DNA from 2 places in the Cytobacillus sp. FSL K6-0129 genome. Region 2 is predicted to be linked to the other one. Evidence: riboswitches for the same ligand, from Rfam matches in the RefSeq annotation. Region 2 holds a riboswitch; the other holds the start of a gene.
The links. Region 2 has a riboswitch for S-adenosylmethionine ahead of MHI57_RS11385 (iron-containing alcohol dehydrogenase family protein). Riboswitches for the same ligand answer to the same signal wherever they lie in the genome.

Region 1 (8,207 bases), 1.9 Mb from region 2:
TTTTACCACTTCATTAAAGGACAAGCATTATCTCATTCATTGATTACTCCTCCTTTATATGAAGCCAAGCGGTTAGGAACATTTCTTACAGAATTACATCGTCTGGATATAGATGAAGCAAAGAAATGTAATATAGAAGAACTACATAGTGAAAATTATTGGGCGCAATTACATCAAGCCCTGATTAAAAAAATATTTCCGTTCTTAAAAGACGCAGAAAAAGAAGAAATTGATAAAATGTTTTTAGCGGTGTCAAAATTTAAAGAAGCAAAAGTGGTGATTCATGGTGATCTAACAAGTGCCAATATCCTTTATCATCCAAGCAAAAAGGAAATATCAGGAATTATAGACTTTACAGATACGCAAATAGGGGACCCGGCGTTTGACTTTGCAGGGCTATATTGGGATTTCGGAGATCAATTCACCAAAGAAGCTCTCGCATCTTATCAAACAAAATTCAATAAAGATGAAATGTATAGAAGAGTCACTTCCTTTTACGGCTTACAACCAATATTTCACAAATGGTTGAAAAACGTCAATGACCAGGATGAAAAAGTTGTTCGACAATCCATAAGTACAGGAATGACCAAAATACAAATTATGCACAGATAAGTTTAACAGTATTCTACAACTATTATTAGAAACCGGACAAATCCATATAATTTTGTCCGGTTTCTTGCTTATTATTACTTCGTTATTTCATCCACGCTGGCTTTCCAAATCCTTGAAACTCTTCGTCGATAATTTTTTCAAATTCTGCAGACTCGACCACTTCTTTTAAGTCTTTCGCATATTGTTTATCTTCAAAGTCTGCTTTAACTGCAACCACGTTGCGATAATCATCAAGCATATTTTCTAGTGCTAATGCACTTAATAAGTCCATATCGGCTGCCAACGCAAAGTTACCAGGAACTGCAGCAAGATCCACACCCTCAAGAGATCTTGGTAATTGTCCTGCTTCAATCGGTTGAAAAACTAAATTCTTTTTATTCTCCTTCACATCTTTTTCAGATACTGTTAGTGGATCGGCGTTTTCATCAATCGTAATTAGACCTTCGTCATTTAACGTATTTAAAGCGCGTGCTGCATTCGTTGGGTCATTTGGAATAGCAATGGTTGCACCGTCTTTAATCTCATCAATTGAATTAAACACATTCGAGTAAATCCCCATTGGGGCTGTTGGTACAATAATTAATGGTGCTAAGTCCATGTTATTTTCTTTCTCAAAATTCTCCAAGTAAATTGTATGTTGGAAAAGGTTAGCTTGTATATCATCTTCATTTAAAGCTTTGTTAGGTTGGATATAATCGCTAAACTCTACGACAGTTACTTTATATCCTTTTTCCTCTAGACCAGGTACAATAGCTTTTTTCAACATATCACTATAAGGACCGGCAGTAGCACCAATTTTTAGTTCTTTCGTTTCATCCACCTTTTCTCCACTCGTGTCTGAACCTCCGCCACATGCTGTTAGTAAACAAACAGTTGCAATGAATAAAACAATTAGCCACTTTCTCATTATGTTTCCTCCCCATAGCTGTAACCAGAATTTTAACCAATAAAAAAAGCCACTATTCATCATCTGAAAGAGGCATTGGTTTTATTCCGCCTTATCTTTCAGAATGAATGGATATCATTCTGCAGGAATTGGCACCTTCCCAATATTGGGGGTTGCCGGACGTCATAGGGCCTAGTCCCTCAGTCTCTCTGGATAAGCTTTTCATTTAATTTTTATGATATGATATTACTACTCTCTTTTATTTTTGTCAATGTTCGAAATAATGCTACATCCAATCTCCCAAGAAAATGGGTTTAGTGATCCAACTACCTTTCCTTTATTCTTTTAAAACAAAAAAGGAAATCGAATATTTCCTTTTATATAAAATTAACTGGACAATTTGTCTTTTTGGTTATAAAATGCGTTCGTATATAGATTAAATGAATGAAGGTGGATTAAAATGGAATTATCGCATCGTTTGAAGCAATTACCTCAACAATTTTTTGCTTCCCTTGTTCAAAAAGTTGCTGCTGCAAAACTTGAAGGCAGAGATGTTATTAACCTAGGACAAGGCAATCCCGACCAGCCAACACCTGCACATATTGTACAATCACTTCAGCAAGCTGCAGAAGACCCAATGACACATAAATATTCTCCTTTTAGAGGAATTAATGAATTAAAGAAGGCCGCCGCTTCCTTTTATGCGCGTGAATATGGGGTAGAAATTGAGCCTGAAAAAGAAGTAGCTATCCTTTTTGGCGCAAAAGCAGGTTTAGTAGAAATTCCATTATGCCTACTCAATGAGGGAGATTTAATGCTCTTACCAGATCCAGGTTACCCTGATTATGAATCTGGTGCGGTTTTGGCAAATGTAAAATACGAAACCTTTCCTTTAAAAGAAGCAAATCAGTTTCTACCTGATTACTCGCAATTTACAGAAAAACAAAAAAAGGATGCCCGCCTACTATTTTTGAATTATCCTAATAATCCAACAGGCGCGACAGCTGATTCCACATTTTTTGAAGAAACTGTTGCTTTTGCTAAGGAAAACAACATTACCATCTTGCATGATTTTGCTTATGGTGCTATCGGCTTTGATGGAAAGAAACCTGAAAGTTTCTTAGCCACAGCCGGAGCGAAAGACGTTGGTATTGAAATGTATACATTATCAAAAACATATAATATGGCTGGGTGGAGAATTGGATTTGCAGTTGGAAATGAACAAATCATTGAAGCCATCAACCTTCTTCAAGACCATATGTATGTAAGCTTATTCCCTGCGATTCAAAAAGCTGCAGCCGATGCATTAAATGGGGATCAAACAAGTGTAGACGAACTTGTTGCTCGATATGAGAGACGTAGAAATGCATTCATGAACGCTTGTGAAAAGGTTGGCTGGCACGGCAAGTCTCCTTCAGGATCGTTTTTTGCTTGGATGCCAGTGCCTGAAGGATACAATAGTGAAGAATTTGCTGACTACTTACTGGAAAAAGCTGATGTAGCTGTTGCCGCAGGAAAAGGCTTTGGGACCTTTGGAGAAGGTTATGTTCGGGTGGGATTACTTGTCGATGAAGAACGATTAATTGAGGCAGTAGAAAGAATTGGCCAACTCAAATTATTTTAATATAAGAGGTATGGCAGCCACAAACCTAGCCCATAGAAACATGTATAACTTATGTTCCTATGGGCTAGGTTGTGTAACTTGGAGGCTTTTATGAACGAACTAAAGCTTCATATTCTCTTCCTTTTAAATTCGCATTCCCGTTACAAGGTATCATCTTCATTGTTACATATGTCTTTACTTAGTTTTTTCGGAACGTATCGTTATCCGACAACCTTTTTCTTTTAACAAAGCCAACCTATAAACACATGTACAAACATATACATTATCCAAGTAGGCTCTCAGTTTAATAAATGTTCATATAGCATGATCATTTATCACTGATTGAAGAAAACTTTGTAACGATTGTTCCGTATGAACAACATTTCTTAATTGATAAGGCTGAAGTGCTTTTGCTAGACTCGGATTTATACCAATGAGTCTCACTTCTCCTCCTGTCATTAGAAGAATGCTCTTGATTAAAAGCTCTAAGCCGCTCGTTCCCTCTTTATATACTTTAGCAACCGCTGTTAAATCAATCAGTATCCACCTGTAATCATGATCTGACAGACGGGCAAGCGTTTGCTCCATAATCGTTGTAAATTTATCGCCCGTCATATCGCCAAACAAAGGAATATAACAGATCTCTTTTGTTAAAGAGATAAAAGGACCTGATAATTCATCCAACCTTTGCAATGTTTTTTCTAATGTTTCCTTCTGCTCATAAAGCTCAAAATCTGTCTTTGCTAATCTGTTTTGTAGGGCCTGTAATTTCTCCATTAATGGTTCATTATCATCATCTTTGAATAAAAATTGCATGGACGCATTACCTTGAAAATCCCAACTGATATGAATATCAAATAGTGCTATCGGTATACTTCTTGTTTTTAAATTAGCTTCAAATCTCATACTCTTTTCTGGTATGGCAGCTACCCTTTCAAACTTAGAGATACTCCCTTCATCAACTATACTTTTAATCATACCTTCTGATAAATCAAAGACTTCATCCGCTTTAGATGTATAGCTAATGATTTCACCATTCTTATTAGCTAGTATATACGGTATCGGCAAATGTAGATCAATTAATCGCATTTTTCCTCCCCTCCGTATTAAAAGCAGTGATCCATTTATCTACAGCATATAAGTTTGAAATAATTTCCGGCTTAATAGCGGTAAAAGAAGCTAAATCATATAAATTTGTCAATCTTCCACCTAATAAAATCCTAGGTTTCTTTGGTAAATAAGAAAAAGCTTCCATATATTCCGTAAGTGCCGGTAAATGGGTAGCAATCGAAACTGATAAGCCAATTACATCTGGTTTCCAATCCTTCGCAGCCTGCAATGCATATTGTACAGGTAAATTTGCTCCTAAAAACTTGGTTCTCCATCCATTCTCTGCAAATATACTGGCTACCATCTTTAATCCCAAATAATGCTGCTCTCCTGATAAACAAAGAAACATGGCGGTCGGTGCATCCTTAACAGGTTTAAACTTGTGCTTTGCAGCTAATCTTGAAAGAATGAAATCGCAAACTCCAGATGCCAAATGTTCATCTGCAACTGTTATCTCAAAATTTTCCCATTTAAGACCAATATTAACCATAGCTGGTGTAATAATATCTTGATAAATTTCTACATTAGTCAAATAATCGAATCGCTCAATATATTCCCAAGCATCAGCAACAGCTCCAGATAAAAGGATTTCTGCTAGATCTTCTCCTCTCGTCACTGTGCCTCGCCTCCTTGAACATCTCTTAAAATAGACACAGCCTCTCCTAACAAACCAATATATGCAGAACTAATTTCACTTTCTACCACCGTACATTTCTCTAATTCCTCTTCTAAAAAAAGAAAATTATCAATCAAGGTTTGCGTCGTCATACCATATTTAATTAAGATACCTCTTAACCAAAGGGCATAGTCAGTGAAAATCTTTGACGTATTTAATTCCATTGCCGTCTTTAAATAATCTAAGTGATGCATATTATCAATAAATGTTTGATTTCTCCCACGTTCACCATATCGTTCAATTAATGTAGGGTCTTCTCGAAATATCCTTTTTGTTACTTCTTCTGCGATTATTTCATATTTACTCACTTTACCACAACCTTATATTGCGACACTTTTGGAATGACTGCTGCTAATTCTTTATCTGGATATTTCTTTTCAAGATCATGAATTCGTTGAAAATCTTTACTTCTTACCCAGCGTAAATAATCTTCCTTTGTTTCAAAAATTAATTGTACTGTCAATTCTCCTTTACGTTTATCATTCTGAAGCAACATAAAGTCGACGAACCCATCTGCTTTATCGACTAAACGTGAACGATTCTTATATATTTCAATCACTTCATCTGCTTTACTTTCATTTACATCAAAAGTTGAGAATACGGTATACATAACTTCCCCCTACACATTTGGACTTGTGTTACTTCTCCATTCCATTACAATGGTTGGAATACTAAATCCGAAAATGGAATCATTCATTTTTCCTACTTGTTTAAATCCTTTTGAATGATAAAAATCCAAAGCAGAATCATTTCGCATCACAACAGAAACCGTAATTTTATTGACATCATAAAAATATTCAAACATCGCTTTTAGTAGGGCTGTACCAATACCTCGGCGGTGAAAACTCGGCAATATATATAAAGCACCTAATTCTATTTCTTTCTTAATATTTATTAATGAAAAATGAACGAAACCAATAACTTCTCCTTCTTCTTCAGCAACCAATAAAACCGAAGTAGATAAACTTCTCATTAAAGCGTCTTCAGTATATACAGATAATAAAAAATCAACCTGTGTTCGCTCGGGAATTAAGCCTTCATATGCGTAACGCCAACTCTCCCTAGCAACAGATTGGATTTGTGTACTATCTTTTCTTGAGAATAATCTAATTTTCATGTTCAATACCCACTAAAAGGAAGGAAATTTCCTTAAACGTATTTTATCTATAATTGTAACAGGAAATGAGGTTAAGAAAAAGGCAAAGGCAAGAATGGTATTGTTCATAAAATAAACAAACGTAAGTTTTTACTCAAAGCTTGTTCCAAAAAATCATTCTATTGTATAATAGGACTAGATAAAGGCATATATTAGAAAAGATCGGTGGTGCGGCAACACCGTCCGATCTCGCAATAGCATTAGCCAATGAACAATTGACACCATCCACCTATACATGAGGTGGATTATTTTTTATCATCGTTTTTGAATTGTAGCACAGCCATTATTAAACTTGTAAATGTACAAGCAAACACCAATGCCTCAAAAACTGACAAAGCAACACCCCCCTTCTACGGGGAATAATGGCTAAATTGACTATTGCTATTCTTATTATAGCACCACTATGTATATTTTTGGAATTTTGTGAAAAAATCACATAGATGCGATCATTCAATAGCAATTCAGCAAAAAAAGAGTTGAAACGAAAGAATAAATTTTTCATTCCAACTACTTCTCATTTCATGATTATTTCTTAAGTCCCCGTTTTAAGAGAGTGATTTCTAACTTAAAATTTCTTAGTGCTTCTTCCTTTGATTCATCCTTAGAAAATGTTTCGATAATACTCCTTAGTAAAACAGATGTAAGTATTTTCATTAAATACTTAAACTCTTCCTGATTTGAGATATGCAATATTTCTTTATTTACCTTTGATTCGAATTGGATAAACTGCTGATTCGTTTCATATCCATTGAAACTTCGACCAAATTCATGTTCCACTTCATATGTCATATTTAAAAATAAATTTTTGAGAAAGTTCCGATTCTCATCTTGTTCAGTAATCACCTTTTCGAAAAAAGCAATCATCATTTCAAAAATATCCCCATTGTGCTTATTCAATAAAAAGTAAACTTCACTTTGATTCCTTTTTACTCTCTCTTCTAGCAAGTAAAAAAAAGCATCTTCCTTATCTTCAAAATATTGATAAAAACTCCCCCTTGGAATACGGGCAGATTTTACAATATTACTAATGGATGCTTGCGATAGTGGAACACGAGAAAACTCTTGCTTTACAGCATTGATAAGCTTTTCGCGTTTTTCAATTGATAAATTATAAAAAGTGATTTTTGGCATTATACTCCCCTCCCTAAAGGAATCAATCTAAAACGAGGAACGGCGCTGTTCTTCACGCAGAAATTCCATGAATTGTGCAAGCGCCATAACAGGCTTCTCATTAATTATTATGATATATCTTTTTTTCATTTGTTCAGTTGCTATTTTGCTGTCATTAATACGTTGGATCATATAATCAACGCTTGTTTTCTCAATTGCTTTTCTGCGGATTTTCGATTCCTTAGATAAAGCCATACCTACAGCACCTAAAATGGAGTAGATGAGCAAAGTAATCCAAGTGTTTTCATCCATGGGCATGGTGAAAAGAACAATGATGATATTCATGATTGAGAAAACAACAAGCGGAAATGAAAATAACGAAAATCGAGAAGCAACTCTCATCGCTGGCGCTAAACGTTCATTTAATAATTCAATTTCTTTCTTAACAAATACAGGCATATCAGTAAAAGGATTCATATTCATGTGAATGCCATCCTTTCTATTTTATTTAATCACAAATAGGGTTTTCCCCTATCTATAGTTTCCCCTCACCTAATGGGAATACTGCCGGTAAATACATGCCGATGTTACCAAAATCAGTTGTGCATATTCCTTAAACCTTGTGGCTTTTTACATATAGAAACCTTTATACCTTGCAAACGAAGTTTCTTAACGATTTGGTTTAATGGCGTATTCAATATTTCCCCTCCCGAAAATGACAGTGTGTCATAATTAATTTTAATTTTAAATGACAACGTGTCATCTGTCAATTGAAAAACGAGTGGATTTATTTTGTAAGTCGAAACTATTGTCAACTAAACTGGACAGGAGTATAATTTAACCATAACGTTATAGTTTGGAGGTATCATATTGGGAACGAGAAACTAAAAATCGGTGAATTAGCAGAAAGAGTAAATTTAACTAAAAGAACCATTGACCATTATACAAACCTTGGGTTACTTGAAGCAGAACGTTCTCCTTCAAATTATCGCTATTATGACGGATCAGCCATAGAAAGATTACATTTAATTGAAAAATGGAAATCAGAGGGTAT
Region 2 (8,207 bases):
TTTAATCAATGAACTTAGTCAGCTCTTTAACACAACAACAACAAGTATAAGCTCAATTCTTGACACAATTATTGGGGTATCTATTGCGATTACAATCATTTCAGCTGTTTATGCTTCGTATGATGGTTTTAAGAAAAGTAAAATAAAGAATGATACTTTACTGTAACTAAAAAGAAGCGCGAATAAAAGCCCCGCGCTTCTTTTATTTATTGCTCTTTTTTTCTTTTCTTCGGTTTAATATATAAACCCAATTCTTTCTTTTCTTGCATTAATGACCGATAAATTGAAATCATCATTAATATCATTATAAATGAGAAAGGGAAAGCGGAAATAATCAATGCATTTTGTAAACCTTGTAAGCCCCCACTATATAACAAAATTAAGGCTACTAATGATTGTGCCACTCCCCAAGTCAGCTTAACAGAATTATGAGGATTTAAAGAGCCATAAGTTGTTTGCATACCTAGCACAAATGTGGCCGAATCTGCTGAAGTAATGAAAAAAATGGCTACCAATAGAATAGCAATAATCGAAATCACCATAGACCCTGGAAACTCACTGAAAACACCAAATAGTACTTGTTCCGTTGGAAATTGACTTAAATCAACCGCTCCACTTCTTTGAACGTCCACGGCTGATGTACCAAATACCGCAAACCAGAAAAGACTAACTAACGCTGGAGCTAATAGTACACCTGAGATAAACTCTCTTATTGTTCTACCTTTTGAAACACGAGCGATAAAAATTCCGACAAATGGAGACCATGAAATCCACCATGCCCAGTAAAATATAGTCCAATCATTTATCCATGATCGATGGTCCTCATTCAGTGGTGAAATACTAAAACTCATTCGCATTATATTTTGTATGTAACCACCTATCGTATCTGTGAACATATTTAAAATAAGTACTGTTGGACCTAAAACAAAGACAAGCAGTACCAATATTACTGCTAAAACCATATTTACATTACTTAAATATTGAATGCCTTTACTCAAGCCTGACCACGCTGAAAGCATAAATAATACTGTGACAATCGCAACGATGATTACTTGTACTATAAAACTGTCAGGGATCCCGAATAAATACGTTAATCCTCCATTAATTTGTGCTGCACCAAACCCTAAGGTCGTTGCTACCCCTACAACTGTTGCAAATACAGCCAATACATCAATTAGTGTACCCCAAAAACCGTCCATCGCTTTTCCAAAAAGAGGCTTTAATGTGGCTGAGATTAAACCCGGTTCATCTTTTCTAAATTGAAAATAGGCTAATACTAAAGCGACAAGTCCATATATAGCCCATGCATGTATGCCCCAATGAAAGAAAGTATATCGTAAAGATTCTCTAAACGCTTCATCTGTCTCTCCGTTCGCCAGTGGAGGTGTGACATAATGAGATACCGGTTCTGCCGCTCCCCAGAATACAAGCCCGATGCCCATACCAGCACTAAACAACATCGCAAACCAAGAGATAGTAGAGAATTCCGGTTTAGAATCCTGTTTCCCTAATTTAATCGAGCCAATAGGACTAAAAATGAGAAATAGACAAAATACGACAATGATAGTTACCAAAATAAGGTAATACCATCCAAAACCATTTGTTAATAAATCTTGTAAATTAGCTGTTATCCTTTCGAACACACTAGGAATCGCTACACCTAAAGCGACAAAAATAAATACAATTACTACAGTTATCCAAAAAACATTCGATACTCTCTTCATAGATTGTTCCTTTCCCAAAAATCTTTTCTACTTCACTTTAATCTGCCTCTAAAAACCTTTGTTATAGTTTAAGACAAATTTTATTTATTATTCTTTGTCTGACAGAATACACAACCGTTCGACAAATCCCTTACACCTTTTACCCAATTAAAAATATATTAAACTCGATTTTCAAGACCTTTAGCCTTGTATCTTTGTATTAGCCACTTAATTAAAAAATGCCTTTATACATTATTCAGCATAAAAGGCAGTATTCGTTTTAATATTGATCCATACAACTCGTGTCAATAACCCACGGTTCCCCCGTATTCATATCAATCATTTTAATATGGCCAGTAGTAAGTGGATAGGTCGGTAAATAAGTTAATGTGTATTGATGCTTCTCTATATTCTTTCCCCAGCTTAATTCCATAAAAAGCTTTTCCTTAATCATTTCTGTTGCCGCTTTAAATGTAAGGCTTGCGACAAATGATACCTTTGAGAAGTCTTGGAGTACCTCACTATCTACATCTACATATTTCACCAAGCCTGTATCGTCTATTTGAATATGAACCAAAGCATCAGCTACTTGAACCCCTCTTTCTTGTCGAATAAACGTAAAATCGTATATGCCGTTTGCGAGTTTTTGACTTATTACATTATCGTCTAATTGTTGCAGTTTAAAATAATCATGAGGGTTATCACAAACTGCTTGTAACACTGATGTAGCAGTTAAAAGCGCCACTTTCGAATTAACATGTCCAGAAACAAACGTTTCAGAATCATCTAAGCCCATTAATTTAAGCAGTCTTCCATCCGCATTGAATACAAATTTTATCGCACCAGGGATATCTAATTCATCATCTAATAAATCTTCCTCACTCACCCGTAAAGATTTTTTAGGTAACTTACTCCATACCTCTAGTCTACCACTTTTCGTTTTTGCTTCAGCTACAAGCATATGGTCTTCCGTCATTCCCGCCAATGTATAAATATCTATAAATTCAGCCAAATCGGGTAAGGATGTCATCAGCGTTTTGCCAACACCAAACGAATCCGAGGTAAGTATTCCCCCATTTGTGTGTACACCAAGAATAAAATCCTCCAACTGATAAACATAGTGATACTCATCATCACCATTGACAAATATGTCATTATCATACTTTGCAATAACAGGTAGAATTCTTAAATGATTTAAATAAATCCGCTTCGCTTCTTCATTCGTAATCAGTGTTTTGGGATAGACAAGTTCAAAATCCATGCTTTCTCTTTCGACTGCACTTAATACCCCATTACTAAGCATTGTAAAACTAATTCCAGAATGAGGGAGTTCCTTATTCAACCGCTCATCTTTGCGATTATATAAAATCATATGATATTCACCTAAGTCAATGTATGCTGACAAATATAACCCATGCCTGAAAGTCGAATCATAGAACCTTTCTATAAACTGCTCTGCTTGCATGATCATATCAAACTTACTCATTTCCCCTGGAATTTCATCTAGTTCATCCGTATAAATGAAAAACTCTGCCACACCTAATTCATCCATACGAACCGAGCCAATTGACTCTCCCCAATCTTCCAACAGGATATCATACACATTTTCTTCAAATTCCATCTGCTCCATAACTAAATCATCTGGGTTGATTCCTTTAAAATAGGTTTTTAGTTGTTCCATTATTAAGTGATTCAAAGCAGCTGTTCTCCTTTAGTTATGATTTAATTAACGTGCAGGAAGTGAAATTTTAACATTAAATCGCTTCTATTTAAAGGTTCTCTTTAATTCTTCCCATAATAATAACATCTATAAATTAGAAAAGCGCAGGGCGCCTGCTTATCGGTGACAAGCATAAGACGAGCCGGCAGAAAGGTTGTTTTTTAACCTTTTTGACGGATTGGCTTATGACCTCGAGCCGATGGCGTCCGGAGCTAGACAAAGCCTCGTTAAACATTTCATATAATGCAATCGCCCTTATATTATCTGCACATACATCTAACTCTAATCTGATGAGTCCTAACTCTTCATCGGCAAGCTTTACTATTCGCTCAAGAAGCGTCTTGCCAATCCCTCTTCCTTGTACTTCTTCATTAATAGAGATGGACACATTCCCGCTATATCTTAACTTTCCACTTCTCTCTTCTAAGGAAGCTATCCCTCGAACATGACCGTTACATTCTGCAACAAATACATGGTCTTCTTATGTAAGTCCTTCAATATAATCTTCAATATCTTTTAATCTCCCCGATGATAAGGCCATTGTTTGTTGAATAATAGAATCTTGCCTATGCATTTCATGAATATCTCTTGCATCATTTATATGTATCGGTCTAATCTTTATTTCTTCCCCCATATAAAAACTCCTTTTTTTATAAAACTGTTCTGAATGAAAACTTATAAACCAAGACTACCACTTTTCTTAGTTTGAAAATATTGCTTTATTCATTTACGAATGAACAGTATAAAAAGTTTCTTATCATTGCACTGACATAATCACTACGATACAAAATATATATGAAAGGAGGCATCGAGATATTTTATGAGCATCCAAAGGAGGGTAATTTGAATATGCTTGCTTTGTTCAGTCTTTTTCTAGTTGTCGGCTACAGTTTCTTTTTCTTTTTTAGTGCCGTTAGAAAAAAGAAAGAAATAGCTACAAAATATTCTAAATGTATTCCCATGGTGGTTGGTATGACGAGTAGCTTAACAATCGGTTTGATTATATCTGTGTGGTTACCAGAAATGGCTAAAGCAACTGTATTATCAATTCTCATTAGCGCTGTCATTGCCATTTTTATAGGACTACCGTTTAAAACAAACGGACTCGTTGAAGCTCAAGCGTCAAGTCTCATGGGAAGTATGATGGGGGCAATGCTAGGCATTATGTTGGTACCCAGTGAAGTTACATTTATGATCATTAGCATGGATCTGATTTATTTAATTAGTATTTTTGCCATGATGCTTCTCATGCACAAAAAACATTCATTAAAGGAAGCATTGAAAAATCGACCTGTGCCCTTCTATCTAACATTCTTATTAAGCATCGCCATTATCTGTGCATCGGGAATTCATCAAGAAGCGAAGAACTCAATTCATCCGATTGAAGAAAACACCCCACAAGTAGAACACCATCACTAGTTTAATGATTAATTTCAATTATGTTATTGACTTTTCATGTAATAGATAATATTATGAATATAATTTAATAAAGCATTTTCTCTTATAAAGAGCGGCTGAGGGACTGGCCCTGCGACGCCCGGCAACCATTCATATACCCATATGAACAGGTGCTAAATCCTGCAAAATACTTTTTGGTATTTTGATATATGAGAGAGGTTTACTACTATTCTAGTATATTTATGCCTCTCATGATGAGAGGCATTTTTGTTTTTATCATCACATCAAAAGAGAAACGAGGAGAGGAAATGACTGTAACAATCGTAAAAGGGGCTCCAGGACATTATTTATTAGGTTCAGGCATTCTAACAGAACTCCCCGACCTACTTAAAGATATTTCTGTTTCCAAATACCATATAATAACCGGTAAAAAAGCTTGGCAAGCCGTGCAACCCTACTTGCCCAAGGAAGTAATAGATAACAACATTCACCTTCATTATATAGATGGTCACACTACCTTAAAAAAGGTCCATGACATCCAAGAAATAATAACAAATGATGGTGCTAATGGCGTAATAGGTATTGGTGGTGGGACAGCATTAGATATAACAAAAGCAGTTGCGATTGAAGCATCTGTTCAATCCATTCTTATACCGACAATCGCAGCTACCTGTGCCGCTTGGACACCATTAAGTGTTTTTTATAATGAAGAAGGCAGCTTTACTCATTATACCGAGTTCCCTATTGCGACAACCCTCGTATTGGTTGAACCTGAAATTATTGCTAAAGCGCCTATTACTTATTTAAAAGCAGGAATTGGGGATACATTAGCCAAGTTTTATGAAGCTGAAGCTCTAATTGAAAGTTTTTACCCTGAAGAAACACTTCCTGTACCTAAACAAGTTTCGCAATTTTCAGCTAAAATTTGCCGAGATACATTGCTTAATGATGGTGAAGCCGCACTACAATCAGTAGCCAAAAACGAAACCTCAAAAGCACTTATCCGTGTGATTGAAACGATTATCATGACTGGGGGTATGGTCGGTGGATTCGGCGAAAAAGCAGGACGAATCGCTGGTGCCCATTCGTTTCATAATGGACTAACCGTAGCGGATGCAGCCCAAGATTTTCTTCATGGGGAATTAGTCGCTTACGGGATTCTTGGTCAATTGGCCATTGAAGAAAAATGGACGGAAGTTGATTACCTTCTCCCGTTTTATGAGAGCTGGCAATTGCCAAGTAGTCTCTCTAGTCTAACTATTGATGTGAATGATGAGCAATTAATGAAGACAATTGTAAAAAAGGCGATACGCCCAACTGAATCTATTCACTTTATGAAAAACGAGATAAGTGAACATTCTGTTTTACAAGCACTTCGATTATTAGAAAAACAAAATGAACAAAAAGGAGTTCAAACATCATGAAAAAATGGTTACTAACTGGAACATTCTTATTATCTTTAACAGGCTTAGCTGCATGTGGTAGTGATGAAGCCAGCAACTCTACAGAAGGATTATATGACGATGAAGAATTAGTCATTGGTGTCACTGCAGGTCCACATGAGCAAATCTTAGAAAAAGTAATTGAATTAGCTAAAGAAGAAGATATCAACATTAAATCACAAGTATTTACTGATTATGTGATGCCAAATGTCGCATTAGCTGAAAAAGAGATTGACTTAAACATTTTTCAAACTGAGCCTTATTTTAATGCATTTAAAGAAGATAGAAATTTAGATTTAGTTAAATCTTTTGATACCGTTTCATTCCCGATGGGCATCTATGCACTCAATGTAAAAGATGTAGCTGAATTAAAAGATGGCGCAAAAATCGGTCTTCCGAGTGACCCAACAAATAGTGGCCGAGCTCTATTACTATTTGAAAAAGCGGGATTAATCGAATTAGATCCTGAAACAGGTATTAATTCAACAGTTCGTGATATTGAAAAAAACAATGGTAACTATGAATTTATTGAACTTGACTCTGCTCAAATCGCTCGTCAGCTAGAAGAGCTTGACGCTGCAGCTATTAACACGAACTTTGCAATTGAAGCTGGTTTTGTCCCTTCTAAAGACGCTATCTTTATCGAGCCTAAGGATTCACCTTACGTAAACCACGCTGCTGTCCGTACGGAGAATAAAGATGATGAAATTCTTGAAAAATTAGCTGATATCTACCGCAGTGAAGAAATTGAAAAGTTTGTTGAAGAGGAATTTGACGGATCAGTTATCGTCTCTTGGTAAAATGATTAAAAATGAGCGTTACGGAGGGAGCATCAAATCATGATAGAGCTTAAGAATATAACCAAAACCTTTACAGGAAAACAAGGAAGCATCCATGCATTAAAGGATGTCTCACTATCAGTGAATCAAGGAGAAATCTACGGGGTTATCGGATACAGCGGCGCTGGTAAAAGTACATTAATTCGCTGTGTGAACTTACTTGAAAAACCTGATAGTGGTTCTGTAAAAGTCAATGGGGTGGATTTAACCACGCTGACACCAGGAAAACTCCGTGAAGCAAGAAGTCATATCGGCATGATTTTTCAAGGGTTTAACTTATTAAAAACAGCAACAGTTTATGATAATATTGCTATCCCTCTTAAACTAACAGGATTAGATAAGAAAGAAGTAAAGAGCCGCGTTAATAAATATTTAGAGATTGTCGGTTTAAGTGAAAAACAAAATGCTTATCCAGCTGAGTTATCTGGTGGCCAAAAGCAAAGGGTTGCTATTGCACGTGCATTATCGCATGAACCAGAAGTATTACTCAGCGATGAAGCAACAAGCGCCTTAGATCCAGATACAACAGAGGCAATTCTTGATTTGCTATTAAAAATCAATAAAGAATTAGGAATTACGATTCTCCTTATTACACATGAGATGAATGTTATCCAAAGGATTTGCGATTGTGTGGCCGTTATGGAAAATGGGGAAATTATTGAAGAGGGACGAACGAAGGATATCTTTACCTCTCCTCAACACAGTACAACAAAAAGATTCGTTAATAGCTTATTTTCACATGATATCCCCGATGATCTATTAGAGGAATTAAGTGAAAGTGGCCAAGTGGCAACATTATCTTTCTTTGGTGAATCATCAGGTGATCCTGCACTTGCATTAGTAACGAAAAAATATGATATTTTCCCTAATATCTTATCTGGTAATATTACAAGATTAAAAGATGAAGCATTCGGACAGTTGCTTGTCCATTTTAAAGGCGATACAGCAGAAATTAACAAAGCCATACAATTTTTACAAGAGAAACAAGTCCATGTGGAAGGAGTGACACTCAATGAACGCCATCAACGAATTTCTTGATGCATGGGGTGCTGATTTATGGGAATCAACGATACAAACCTTCCAAATGGTTGGTATCTCTCTCGCT

Region 1: it holds a riboswitch for S-adenosylmethionine, as region 2 does, so the genes downstream of both, MHI57_RS20980 (MetQ/NlpA family ABC transporter substrate-binding protein) here and MHI57_RS11385 (iron-containing alcohol dehydrogenase family protein) in region 2, are expected to answer to the same signal.

The regions. Positions count from the first base shown of each region.
Region 1 is NZ_JBBOXM010000001.1:4,112,827-4,121,033, reverse strand. Features, by position in the region: gene MHI57_RS20985 (aminoglycoside phosphotransferase family protein) at 1-612, shown strand, start outside; gene MHI57_RS20980 (MetQ/NlpA family ABC transporter substrate-binding protein) at 695-1,519, opposite strand; SAM riboswitch class I at 1,608-1,718, opposite strand; gene MHI57_RS20975 (pyridoxal phosphate-dependent aminotransferase) at 1,959-3,122, shown strand; gene MHI57_RS20970 (STAS domain-containing protein) at 3,417-4,190, opposite strand; gene MHI57_RS20965 (cobalamin B12-binding domain-containing protein) at 4,177-4,827, opposite strand; gene MHI57_RS20960 (hypothetical protein) at 4,824-5,195, opposite strand; gene MHI57_RS20955 (antibiotic biosynthesis monooxygenase family protein) at 5,192-5,497, opposite strand; gene MHI57_RS20950 (GNAT family N-acetyltransferase) at 5,507-6,004, opposite strand; gene MHI57_RS20945 (TetR/AcrR family transcriptional regulator) at 6,569-7,174, opposite strand; gene MHI57_RS20940 (DUF5392 family protein) at 7,202-7,636, opposite strand; partial or broken gene MHI57_RS20935 (MerR family DNA-binding transcriptional regulator) at 8,005-8,181, shown strand.
Region 2 is NZ_JBBOXM010000001.1:2,261,973-2,270,179, forward strand. Features, by position in the region: gene MHI57_RS11360 (HAAS signaling domain-containing protein) at 1-166, shown strand, start outside; gene MHI57_RS11365 (glycine betaine uptake BCCT transporter) at 207-1,724, opposite strand; gene MHI57_RS11370 (hypothetical protein) at 1,984-3,399, opposite strand; partial or broken gene MHI57_RS25050 (GNAT family N-acetyltransferase) at 3,518-3,889, opposite strand; gene MHI57_RS11375 (hypothetical protein) at 3,905-4,057, opposite strand; gene MHI57_RS11380 (hypothetical protein) at 4,273-4,842, shown strand; SAM riboswitch class I at 4,922-5,037, shown strand; gene MHI57_RS11385 (iron-containing alcohol dehydrogenase family protein) at 5,130-6,245, shown strand; gene MHI57_RS11390 (MetQ/NlpA family ABC transporter substrate-binding protein) at 6,242-7,063, shown strand; gene MHI57_RS11395 (methionine ABC transporter ATP-binding protein) at 7,103-8,140, shown strand; gene MHI57_RS11400 (methionine ABC transporter permease) at 8,115-8,207, shown strand, end outside.